DNA from 3 places in the Kitasatospora sp. NPDC059812 genome. Region 1 is predicted to be linked to each of the others. Evidence: riboswitches for the same ligand, from Rfam matches in the RefSeq annotation. Region 1 holds a riboswitch; each other region holds the start of a gene.
The links. Region 1 has a riboswitch for thiamine pyrophosphate ahead of ACFV6D_RS10095 (purine-cytosine permease family protein). Riboswitches for the same ligand answer to the same signal wherever they lie in the genome.

Region 2: linked by a shared signal. The riboswitch ahead of thiC (phosphomethylpyrimidine synthase ThiC) and the one ahead of ACFV6D_RS10095 (purine-cytosine permease family protein) in region 1 are both predicted to bind thiamine pyrophosphate.
Region 3: linked by a shared signal. The riboswitch ahead of thiO (glycine oxidase ThiO) and the one ahead of ACFV6D_RS10095 (purine-cytosine permease family protein) in region 1 are both predicted to bind thiamine pyrophosphate.

The regions. Positions count from the first base shown of each region.
Region 1 covers NZ_JBHWIO010000013.1:134,865-138,760, reverse strand. The annotation lists partial or broken gene ACFV6D_RS10100 (hypothetical protein) at 1-606, opposite strand, end outside; TPP riboswitch at 922-1,069, shown strand; gene ACFV6D_RS10095 (purine-cytosine permease family protein) at 1,062-2,528, shown strand; gene ACFV6D_RS10090 (glycerophosphodiester phosphodiesterase family protein) at 2,608-3,432, shown strand; gene ACFV6D_RS10085 (ATP-binding protein) at 3,609-3,896, shown strand, end outside.
Region 2 covers NZ_JBHWIO010000033.1:13,364-17,167, reverse strand. The annotation lists gene ACFV6D_RS18495 (AbrB/MazE/SpoVT family DNA-binding domain-containing protein) at 1-142, opposite strand, end outside; gene thiC (phosphomethylpyrimidine synthase ThiC) at 301-2,184, opposite strand; TPP riboswitch at 2,180-2,314, opposite strand; gene ACFV6D_RS18485 (DUF5326 family protein) at 2,454-2,654, opposite strand; gene tenA (thiaminase II) at 2,871-3,539, opposite strand; gene ACFV6D_RS18475 (cupin domain-containing protein) at 3,620-3,804, opposite strand, start outside.
Region 3 covers NZ_JBHWIO010000001.1:101,019-104,914, reverse strand. The annotation lists gene ACFV6D_RS00480 (polyprenyl synthetase family protein) at 1-279, shown strand, start outside; gene thiE (thiamine phosphate synthase) at 336-986, opposite strand; gene ACFV6D_RS00470 (Rv2175c family DNA-binding protein) at 986-1,351, opposite strand; gene ACFV6D_RS00465 (NAD(P)/FAD-dependent oxidoreductase) at 1,394-2,602, opposite strand; TPP riboswitch at 2,687-2,799, shown strand; gene thiO (glycine oxidase ThiO) at 2,803-3,896, shown strand, end outside.

The sequences.
Region 1 (3,896 bases):
CCCCCCCCCGCCGGGGGGCGGGCCGGCGCCGAACGGGTGGTGGCCGGGCGCGGGGTGCGCGGCGGGCGCGCCGGGGGCGGCCGGGGTGCCGTACGGGTCGTGCGGGCCGGCGGCGGGGACGCCGTGGGCCGGGGTGGCGTACGGGTTGGCACCCGGCGGCAGGGCCGGGCTCTCGGCGACGGGTGCGACAGGTGCGACGGGTGCCGCCGGCGCGGCCGGGACCGGCGGGGCGGGCGGCAGGACCGGCGGCGGCGCGTCGATGTAGCCGGTGGCGGCGTCGACCGGGGCGGCCGGCGCGTCGGCGACCGGCGCGGCCGGGGCCTGCGGGGCCGTCTCCGGCGCGGGGACCTTGGTGAAGGCCACGGTGGGCTGGTACCCGCCCTCGGCCGGAACACCATCGGTCGGCGCGCCTTCGGTCGGCGCGGCCTCAGCCGGTGCGGCCTCGGCGGCCGGCGCGGCCGCGGGCTCGGGGACCCGGCCGAAGGCCAGTGTCGGCTGGTGCCCGCCCGAGGCGTGGCCGTCGGAAGCGGGAACAGCCGCCGCCTGGCCGCCCGAGGGCTGCTCCCCCTGCGGCCCGGTGGGCCCAACCTCGCGCTCGGTGCTCACGAACGACCTCCATAGCTGACAGAACCAAGGACCATAGTTTTTCGTACTGCCGATTCGATTGCCGTAAGGACCCCTCTGAATAACTCATAAGAATCCTTAGCCGCCGCCGACAGCCGGGCCGCCGACCAGGCTGTCCTGCGCCGACGACCGAGCCGGCGACCGAGCCGACGAGCAACTCGACGGCCGAACCGACGACCGAACCGGCGACCAGGCCGACGACCGGAGGCTCCCCCACCTCCGCCGGACGTCCCGCGATGCGGGCCGCACACCCCGTGGCCTTGGCGTTCACCCCCGGGCCGGTTAGCCTGTCGCTCACAACTGACACGCGGGAGCTTGGACCGACCAGGCTGAGAGTGCGCTGGTCGACCGTACGCCACGGGATCGTGGGCGGACCGTCGAGGGGGCGCAGACCGCCGGAACCTGTCCGGGTAATGCCGGCGTAGGGAGTATCGGCCATGTCGCCTGCTTCGCCATCCTCTTCTTCGGGCGCGCCCGCGTCCAAGGGTTTCCCCGAACCGTCCCCGACCGCTCACGACGGTGACAGCGATGACAGCGGTCGCACGGGCCCCACCGACACGGCGACCGCCCTCCTGGACCGCCCGGAGCGTGCCGAGGCACCGCTCGTACTGGACACCGAGCCGCCGCGCACGCTGCGCTTCCGGGACCACTTCGCGCTCTGGATGAACCTGGGCGTCAGCCTGATCGGCTTCTCCACCGCCGCGACCGTGCTCGGCGCCAAGGGCAGCGAGCTGTCGCTGGCCGCCGCGGTGACCGCGATCGTGGCCGGCACCGTGGTCGGCACCGCGATGCTCGGCGTGGCCGCGCTGATCGGGGCCCGTACCGGTGCGCCCGCGATGGCGAACCTGCGCGGGCTGTTCGGCACCCGGCTGTCGTACGTCCCGACGGTGCTGAACATCGTCCAGTGCGTCGGCTGGGGCGTGTTCGAGCTGCTGACGATCGCGGCGGGCGCGCAGACCGTCGCCCACACCGACGGCTACCGCTGGCTGTTCGTGCTCCTGGCGGGCGCGCTGACCACCGCGCTGACCATCTGGCCGCTGGGCTCGATCGCGGTGCTGCGCCGCTTCGTGGCCGGTGCGGTCGCCGTCGCGATGGTGTACTTCACCGTCCAGTTGGGCCGCCAGGGGGTGCCCGACCCGGGCGCCGGCAACTGGCACGGCTTCCTGGGCGCCACCGACGCGATGATCGCGGTGTCGATCTCCTTCGTCCCGTTGGCCGCCGACTACACCCGGCACTCGCGCACCGCGCGCTCGGCGTTCTGGGGCAGCTTCTCCGGCTACACGATCGCCCAGGTCTGGTGCTACGTGCTCGGCCTGATGGCCCTGCTGCAGTCCGACGGCGACCCGAACAGGATCTTCGACTCCTTCCTCGGCGTCTGGGCCGGCTGGCTGTTCCTGCTGGTGCTGGTGCTGCGCGAGACGGACCAGTCCTTCGCCAACGTGTACTCGACCGCGATGTCGGTGCAGAACCTGCTGCCGAAGGTGGACCGCCGGGTGCTGACCGGCGGGATCGGCCTGCTGATCACCGTGCTGGCGCTGCAGATCGACAAGTTCACCGACACCTACACCAACTTCCTGGGCCTGATCGGCTCGGTCTTCGTGCCGCTGCTGGCGGTGCTGGCGGTGGACTACTTCTTCGGCGCCGGCCGGTACGGCTGGAACCTCTCCGCCGACGCGCCCTCGCGCCGCCTGATGCTGCTGCCGTGGGTGCTGGGCTTCGCGGTCTACCAGTTCATCGCGCCGACCGCGGTGGCCGGCTGGTGGACGGACTTCTGGACCTCCGCCCAGGACGCCCTGCACTTCACCCCGCAGGAGTGGACGTCGGCCTCGCTGTTCGCCTTCCTGGTGCCGGCCCTGGTCACCTGGGCGCTCACCCCGCTGACCCGCAGGGCGGCGCGGAGCTGACCGACCGGCACCGAAGACGGCCCCGCGGATTGGGGCCGTCTTCGCCTGCGCGTCACTTCCGCCGCCTATCGTGGGGCCCGTGACCAGCACAGACCCGTCCTCGACGGCGGCGCGCACCACGCCGCCCGTCCAGGTGATCGCCCACCGCGGTTCCTCGCACGCCCTGCCCGAGCACACCCTGGCGGCGTACCGGCGCGCGCTCGACGAGGGCGCGGACGCGGTCGAGTGCGACGTCCGGCTGACCGCCGACGGCGAGCTGGTCTGCGTGCACGACCGCCGGATCGGCCGGGTCTCCAACGGCCAGGGCACCGTCTCGGCGATGACGCTGGCCGAGCTGGAGGCGTACGACTTCGGCGCCTGGAAGACCGGCCGCCCCAGCACCGACCCCGAGCTGCGCGGCGTGCTGCGGCTGGAGCGGCTGCTGGAGCTGGTGGTGGACTGCGGCCGCCCGGTGGACCTGGCGATCGAGACCAAGCACCCGGTGCGCTACCGCGGCCGGGTGGAGGCCGAGCTGCTGCGGACGCTCGAACGCTTCAAGATCGGCGCGAGCCGGGAGGGCGAGCGCCCCTCGGCCCGGATCATGAGCTTCTCCTCGGTGGGGCTGGACCGGGTGGCGGCCTCGGCGCCGGAGTACCGGCGGGTGTTCCTGTTCGAACGGACCCTGCCGCTGGTCGGCCGGCTGCGCCCGGGCTCCCCGCTGCCGGGCGGGGCGCGGATCGCCGGGCCGGGCATCGACCTGGTGCGGGCCCGCCCGCAGCTGGTGACGCGGCTGCGCGAGCTGGGGCACGAGGTGCACGTGTGGACCGTGGACGAACCGGCCGACGTGGAACTGTGCCTGGAGCTCGGGGTGTCCGCGATCATCACCAACCGGCCCGCCGAGGTCCTGGCGCAGCTCGGGCGGTGATCCGCCGTCGGGCGGCGGGCCGCCCGCAAATCCACCCGCAAAGCCCGGACACAACCTGATCGTTCTGGTCGGCAGTCAAACCTTCCGGGCCCGTTATTGCCGGAATTCATGCACCGGGGCGACGCAGGGTGAGCACGGAATGACCTCAGGTCCACCCTCGGTCGCAATCGCTTGAAATGTCCTCGCGGGATCGTCCGGCGGTCGTTTCCGACGCATTACCAAGGGGCATCTCTCCCTCGGCATACGCTGAAGGAGGTCCGGGGGTGGCGTTGATGGTGGCGCGTGAAGTGCCGACTTCATCGACCATGGCAGTGCCGCACGGCCCGGCGAGTGTCGGGGTCGCACGGCGCCGACTGCGTCGAGATCTCGGCGACCGGCAGATACCGGAGCCGGTCATTGATGATGCCGTATTGATCCTTTCCGAACTGCTGAGCAACGCCTGTCGGTACGCCCGTCCGCTCGGC
Region 2 (3,804 bases), on a different contig from region 1:
CCCTGGTGCCGTGGCCTGCCCGACGCACTATCCGCAGGACGCCGTCCTCCTCGATGACGTCCACCTCGTCTCCGGGACGCAGGCCGCACTTCTCGCGAAGATCCGCGGGGATCGTGACCTGCCCCTTGCTGTTGAGCCGCATCTCCCACCTCCGAAGTAGCACGTATTACCACTACCACGTAATACTAGCTCGGCGACCGACTCCCCCGGTGGCCCGCGTGCAGCCCCGTGGCCCAGGCATGCCGAAGCGCTGCCACAGGAACAGCGAGACACCCGGAGCAGCGCTTCGACAGAACGACGTCAGTCGGCGAGGGGGAGGTAGACCCGGTTGCCCTGGGCGGCGAACTCGGCGGACTTCTCCGCCATGCCCGCCAGGGCCTCGGCGTCGAACTCGGTCTCCACGGCGCTGGAACCGTCACCGTGCTCGGCGCGGATCTTCTGACTGATCTTCATCGAGCAGAACTTCGGGCCGCACATGGAGCAGAAGTGGGCCGTCTTGGCGGGTTCGGCGGGGAGGGTCTCGTCGTGGAAGGCGCGGGCGGTCTCCGGGTCGAGGGCCAGGTTGAACTGGTCCTCCCAGCGGAACTCGAAGCGGGCGTCGGAGAGGGCGTCGTCCCAGTCCTGGGCGCCGGGGTGGCCCTTGGCGAGGTCGGCGGCGTGGGCGGCGATCTTGTAGGTGATCACGCCGGTCTTGACGTCGTCGCGGTTGGGCAGGCCCAGGTGCTCCTTGGGCGTGACGTAGCAGAGCATCGCGGTGCCCCACCAGGCGATCATCGCGGCGCCGATGCCCGAGGTGATGTGGTCGTAGCCGGGGGCGACGTCGGTGGTGAGCGGGCCGAGGGTGTAGAACGGCGCCTCGTCGCAGATCTCCTTCTGGAGATCCATGTTCTCCTTGATCTTGTGCATCGGGACGTGGCCCGGGCCTTCGATCATCACCTGGACGTCGCGCTCGCGGGCGATCCGGCCGAGTTCGCCGAGGGTCTGCAGTTCGGCGAACTGCGCCTCGTCGTTGGCGTCCGCGATAGAACCGGGGCGCAGGCCGTCGCCGAGCGAGAAGGTGACGTCGTAGCGCGCGAGGATGTCGCAGAGCTCCTCGAAGTTGCTGTAGAGGAAGTTCTCCTGGTGGTGCGCCAGGCACCAGGCGGCCATGATCGAGCCGCCGCGCGAGACGATGCCGGTCTTGCGGCGGGCGGTCAGCGGGACGTACCGGAGCAGGACGCCGGCGTGGACGGTCATGTAGTCGACGCCCTGCTCGCACTGCTCGATGACGGTGTCCCGGTACACCTCCCAGCTCAGGTCCTCGGCCTTGCCGTCGACCTTCTCCAGGGCCTGGTAGAGCGGCACGGTGCCGATCGGCACGGGGGAGTTGCGCAGGATCCACTCGCGGGTGGTGTGGATGTTGCGGCCGGTGGAGAGGTCCATGACGGTGTCGGCGCCCCAACGGGTGGCCCAGGTCATCTTCTCCACCTCCTCCTCGATCGAGGAGGTGACGGCGGAGTTGCCGATGTTGGCGTTGATCTTCACCAGGAAGTTGGTGCCGATGATCGCCGGCTCCACCTCGGGGTGGTTCACGTTGACCGGGATGACGGCCCGGCCGCGGGCCACCTCGGCCCGCACGTACTCGGGGGCGAGGCCCTCGCGCAGCGCCACGAACTCCATCTCGGGGGTGACCACGCCCCGTTTGGCGTAGGCGAGTTGGGTGACGGCGGCACCGCCGCGGCCGCGCAGGGGGCGGCGCGGGCGGCCCGGGAAGACGGCGTCCAGGTTGCGCAGGTTCCCGCCGCGCGGCGAGGTGTGCTTGATCCCGTCGTCCTCGGGGCGGGCCTCGCGGCCGTCGTACTCCTCGACGTCGCCGCGCAGGCGGATCCAGGCGTCGCGCAGGGCGGGCAGGCCGCGCCGCACGTCGGGTTCGTAGGCCTGGTCGGTGTACGGGCCGGAGGTGTCGTACAGCGGGACGGTCCTGCCGTTGGTGAGCTGCACCTCGCGGTACGGGACCCGCAGGTCGGGCCGGGACCCTTCGCGGTAGGCCTTGCGCCAGGCCGGGGTGGGGTAGCCAGTACCGGCGCTGGTGACGGTGGCGGTGGCGGTGGCGGTGGCGGCCTCGCCGGCCTCGCTGCCGCCGGCCTCGGTGCCGCTGTTCCCGGTGTTGCGGGCAGGCTGCGGCTGTGCTTCGAACGTGGTCATCTGACCTCAAACTCCCTACGCCGGCATTACCCGGTCAGGTTCCTGCGGTCGACGCAGCCGTCGGTCCGTCCGTCGACGTTCCGGTCAGCGCCCTCTCAGCCCGGTGCTCCGAGCTCCCGCGTCGGCAGGCGGTGTTGCCTGCACATGACGCCCAACACCGTAGCGAGCCGATCGCCGCAGGTCCAGCACGCCTCCGGCCGGCCGGACGCCGCGCCGGGAACGCCGAAGGCCCGGCCCCCCGTCCAGGGGGCCGGGCCTCGAACGGTTGCTCAGCCCTTGGCGGCCTTCTTCACCAGGACCACCACGGCGGCGGCGATACCGGCGACGACCAGCACCTTGATCATGATGCTCAGCAGGGCGCCGACGACACCGAAGACGAATCCCACGATGTTCCAGAGCAGCACCAGGACCAGCACCGGGATGACGATGTTCCGCACCCAGGAGGGCAGCGACTTCCAGAGCTCAGCCATGACCGTTCCTTCTCTCCCCGTGGGGTCGGCTGCCGTCCGGTGCCGCATCCCGCTTGCTTTCGGTACTTCGATCGTACGGGGACACGAGTGCCGGAACGAGGCCCGATGGCCCGGAGAGAACCCCTAGATCACCCCGACCCGGGGCCCAGGGGAGACCCGGGTACGGGCCTCGGGGACGACCCCCGGAAAGGGCCCCGCACCCCCTGCGACCAGCGGTCAGACCGGCCAGCGCTCGCCGCGCCAGGCGGCGTCCCAGAACATCCACTCGTAGCGCGAGGTGGTCGTGAAGTGCTCGACGACCCGGCGCCGTTCGGCCGGGGAGATCTCCTCGCCGAGACGGTCGGTGAGCGCCAGCACCCGGCGGACGACGGACTGGAACGCCTCGTCGCCGTAGGTGGCGATCCACTTGGCGTACAGCGGGTCGGGGGAGCCCTGGGCGAGCAGCGCCTCGCCGACCCGGGCGTAGATCCAGTAGCAGGGCAGCACCGCGCCGACGGCCTCGGCGAAGGAGCCGCCGTAGACGGTGGCCAGCAGGTAGCTGGTGTAGGCCCGGGTGGTGGGCAGCACCGGTTCGGCGGCGGCCTGCTCGGCGCTGCCGCCGAAGGCGGTCAGGAACTCGGCGTGCATGCCCTGTTCGGCGGCCAGCGCGCCGACCGCGTCGTCGGCGAAGGCCCGCACGTCCTCCTCGCCGGGCGCCTTGGCGGCGCAGACGGCGAGCGCGCGGGCGTAGTCGCGCAGGTAGTGCGAGTCCTGGACGACGAAGTGGCGGAAGGCCGCACGCGGCAGGGTGCCGTCGGTGAGGCCGCCGATGAAGGGGTGGGCGAGGATCTCGGCGTACACCGGCTCGATGGCCGCCCAGAGTTCTTCCGTCAGGCTCTTGCTCATGCCCAGGACCCTAGACGGTCGGCCCCGGCCGGCCCGCGGACGGTCAGTCCCCGGCCGGTTCCCGATCGGTCCGCAGACGGTCAGCCCTCGGGCGGGGAGAACACCACCAGGACCCGCAGCTCCTCGGTGACGTGGTGGAAGCGGTGCTCGGTGCCGGCCGGGACGTAGACGACGGTGCCGCGCCCGACCGTGGCGGTCTCGGCGCCGACGGTCAGTTCGGCGCGGCCGCTGATCACCTGGTAGATCTCGTCCTGGTCGTGCGCGG
Region 3 (3,896 bases), on a different contig from region 1:
AAGCGCACCCTGCTGGTGGCGCACGCGATGCGGGGCCTGCCGGCCGCCGACGCCCGACACCTGGACGAGCGGCTCGGCGCGCCGGACCTGGTGCCCGAGGAGGTCGCCGGGCTGCGCGACCTGGTGGCCCGCAGCGGCGCGCCCGAGCGGGTGGAGCGCCGGATCGACGAGCTGATGCGGCAGTCCCTGGCCGCGCTGGAGGCGGCGCCGCTGGCCGACGAGCAGGCCCGCACGGTGCTGCTGGCCCTGGCCGAGGCCGCCACCGTCCGCAAGTACTGAGATCCGCACGCAAGAGGATCCGCAGGTACGGAGAACGGTGACGGCCCCCGGGGCCGTCAGGCCGAGCGCACCCGCCGGGCGAGCTCGGCGGCGGCGGCCTGCGGGTCGTCGGCGGCCGTGATGGCGCGGACCACGACGATCCGGCGGGCGCCGGCGGCCAGCACCTCGTCGAGGTTGCCGAGGTCGATGCCGCCGATGGCGAACCACGGCCGGTCGGTGCTCTGCTTCGCCGCGTACGAGACCAGGCCCAGGCCCGGCGCCGGGCGGCCCGGCTTGGTCGGGGTCGGCCAGACCGGGCCGGTGCAGAAGTAGTCCACGCCGGGCTCGGCGACCGCCGCGTCCACCTCGGACTCGGCGTGGCAGGACCGGCCGATCAGCACCTCGTCGCCGAGGATCGCCCGGGCGGCCGGCACCGGCAGGTCGTCCTGCCCGAGGTGCAGCACGTCCGGCCGGGCCGCGTGCGCGACGTCGGCGCGGTCGTTGACGGCCAGCAGCTTGCCGTGGCGGCGGCAGGCGTCCGCGAAGACCTCCAGGGCCTCCAGTTCCTGCTTGGCCTCCAGGCCCTTGTCCCGGAGCTGGACGATGTCCACCCCGCCCGCCAGCGCCGCGTCCAGGAACTGGGCGAGGTCGCCCTGCTCCCGGCGGGCGTCGGTGCACAGGTACAGCCGGGCGTCGGCCAGCCGCCGGCGCGGCGTGTCCGCCGCCATCAGATCAGCATCGCCTGGGCGCGCCGCTTGACCTCGGTGCCGCGGTTCTCCTGCAGCGCCTGGATCGGGCTGCCGGGCAGCGACGGGTCCTCGGTGAAGAGCCACTCCAGGATCTCCACGTCGTTGTAACCGCAGTCGCGCAGCACGGTCAGGGTGCCGGACAGGTGCTTGACCAGCCCCTGGCCGTCGATGAACGCCGCAGGGACCTGCAGCGACTTGTTGGGGCCCCGCCGGACGGCGATCAGCCCGCCGGTGCGGACCAGGTCGCGCACCTCGGTGACGCGCACCCCCCACTGCTCCGAGATGTCGGGCAGGTACATCCACTCGGAAACCAGGGCTTCAATCTTGCTTTCAATCTCACTCACGCCACCAGACTGCCACCTCCACAGCCCCCCGCGCACCAGCCGCTACCCCGCGACCGCCGACTTCAGCGGCACCGAGGGGTCCGCCGCGCGGGCCCGGTCCAGCGCGGTGCCGCGCTCGATCAGCCGGCGGCCCTGGGTCAGATCGCGCGGCCGGTCGACGGCCAGCAGCGCGCTCGGCACCCCGTCGCGCAGCCAGAGCACCGTCCAGGAGGCGTCCTGCGGGCCGCCCCGCCACAGCAGTTCGTCGCCCTCGGCGTGCCGCCCGGCGTACTGGACCATCCGGCCGAACTGCTCCGACCAGAAGTACGGCACCGGGTCGTACGGCGGCGCGTCCGCGCCGAGGACGGCGGCCGCCGCGGCCTCGCCGGACTGCAACGCGTGGTCCCAGTGCTGGACGGCCAGCCGGGCGCCGGAGCGGGCGGACGGGTAGCTGACGCAGTCCCCGGCCGCGAAGACGCCGGGCAGGCCGGTGCGCAGCCGCCCGTCCACCAGGACGGCGCCGGTGCCGTCCAGCTCGACACCGGAACCGGCCAGCCAGCCCGTCGCGGGCCGGGCGCCGACGCCGACCACGACCTCGTCGGCGGGCAGGTGCGAGCCGTCCGCGAGCAGCACCGCGCCCGCCTCGACGGCGGCCACGCCGACCCCGCAGCGCAGGTCGACACCGGCCTCGGCGTACCAGGCGGCCATCGCCGAACCGACCTCGGCCGGCAGCGCGCCGGGGACGGGCGCCGGGCCCGCCTCGACCACCGTCACCTCGCAGCCGGCCGCTCGGGCGGCGGTGGACACCTCGGCGCCGATCCAGCCCGCGCCGACCAGCACCAGCCGCAGGCCGGGCCGCAGCAGGGCGCGCAGCGCCAGCGCGTCGTCCAGGGTGTGCAGCAGGTGCGCGCGCTCGGCGCCGGGCAGGGCGCGCGGGGTGGCGCCGGTGGCGATCACCAGGGCGTCGTACGGGAGGTCGCCGGCGCCGGTGTGCAGCACGCCGGGGGTGAGGCCGGTGGCGCGGCGGCCGGTGAGCAGCTCGATGCCCAGGTGCGGGTAGTCGATGTCCAGGGTGGTGGCGTCGGCCTTGCCGAGCAGCACGTCCTTGGAGAGCGGCGGCCGGTCGTACGGCGCGTGCGGCTCCTCCCCGACCAGCGTGATCCGCCCCCGCCAGCCGCCCTGCCGCAGCTTCAGGGCGCACTGCGCCCCGGCCAGCCCGGCCCCGACGACAACCACCTGATCCGTTGCGTTCAGCTCTGCCACGCCCGTCACTGTACTCAGCGCCCTGCCGGGGCCACCGGCCCGTCCACCCCGCATACGGGCCTTCGGCCGGGCCCGCCCCCGGCGTTATGGTGGGGGCACCATCACGGGAGCCCGGCGTACCGGGCTGAGAGGCGGGCTGGCACGGCCCGCGACCGTCCGAACCTGATCCGGGTCATTCCGGCGAAGGGAGAAGAGCAGCCTTGTCACGCTTGCCCGAGGAAACCCACGCCGATGTGCTGGTGATCGGCGGGGGCATCATCGGCCTCGCCGTCGCCTGGCGCGCCGCGCAGCGCGGGTTGCGGAACATCGTCGTGGTCGACCCCTCCCCCGGCGGCGGGGCGGCCGGGGTCGCGGCCGGGATGCTCGCCCCGGTCACCGAGCTGCAGTACGGGGAGGAGCCGCTGCTGCGCCTCGGCATGGCCTCCAACCAGCGGTACGGGGACTTCGCCGCCGAGCTCACCGAGGCGAGCGGCGGCCTGGACACCGGGTACCGCCGGTGCGGCACGATCGCCGTCGCGCTGGACTCCGACGACCGCGAGGAACTGCGCGAGCTGCACGCCTTCCACCAGCGGCTCGGCCTGGACTCGTCCTGGCTGACCGGCCGGGAGGCCCGCAGGCTGGAGCCGATGCTCGCCCCCGGCGTACGCGGCGGCCTGCACGTCGCGGACGACCACCAGGTGGATCCCCGCCGGCTGCTGACCGCCCTGGTGGCCGCCTGCGAGCTCGCCGGGGTCGTGGTCCACCGTGCCGAGGCCGTCGGGCTGCTGGTCGAGGGCGGCCGCGCGGTCGGCGCCCGGCTCGGCACCGGCGAGACCCCGAGGGCCGACCAGGTGGTGCTCGCGGCCGGCCCGCACAGCCACCGGCTGCCCGGACTGCCGGAGGGCGTGCTGCCGGCCGTCCGCCCGGTGAAGGGGCAGATCCTGCGGCTGCGGATCCCCGAGGCGTACCGGCCGTTCCTGTCCCGCAACGTCCGCGCGGTGGTGCGCGGGCAGCACCTGTACCTGGTGCCCCGGGAGAACGGCGAGCTGGTGATCGGCGCGACCACCGAGGAGCAGGGCTACGACACCACCGTCACCGCCGGCGGGGTGTACGAACTGCTGCGCGACGCCCACGAGTTGGTGCCGGGCATCACCGAACTCCCGCTGCTGGAGACCTCGGCCGGGCTGCGGCCCGGCTCGCCGGACAACGCCCCGCTGCTGGGCCCGACCGCGCTGCCCGGGCTGGTCGCCGCCACCGGCCACTACCGCAACGGCGTGCTGCTCACCCCGGTGACCGCCGACCTGCTCGCCGAGTACCTGGCGAC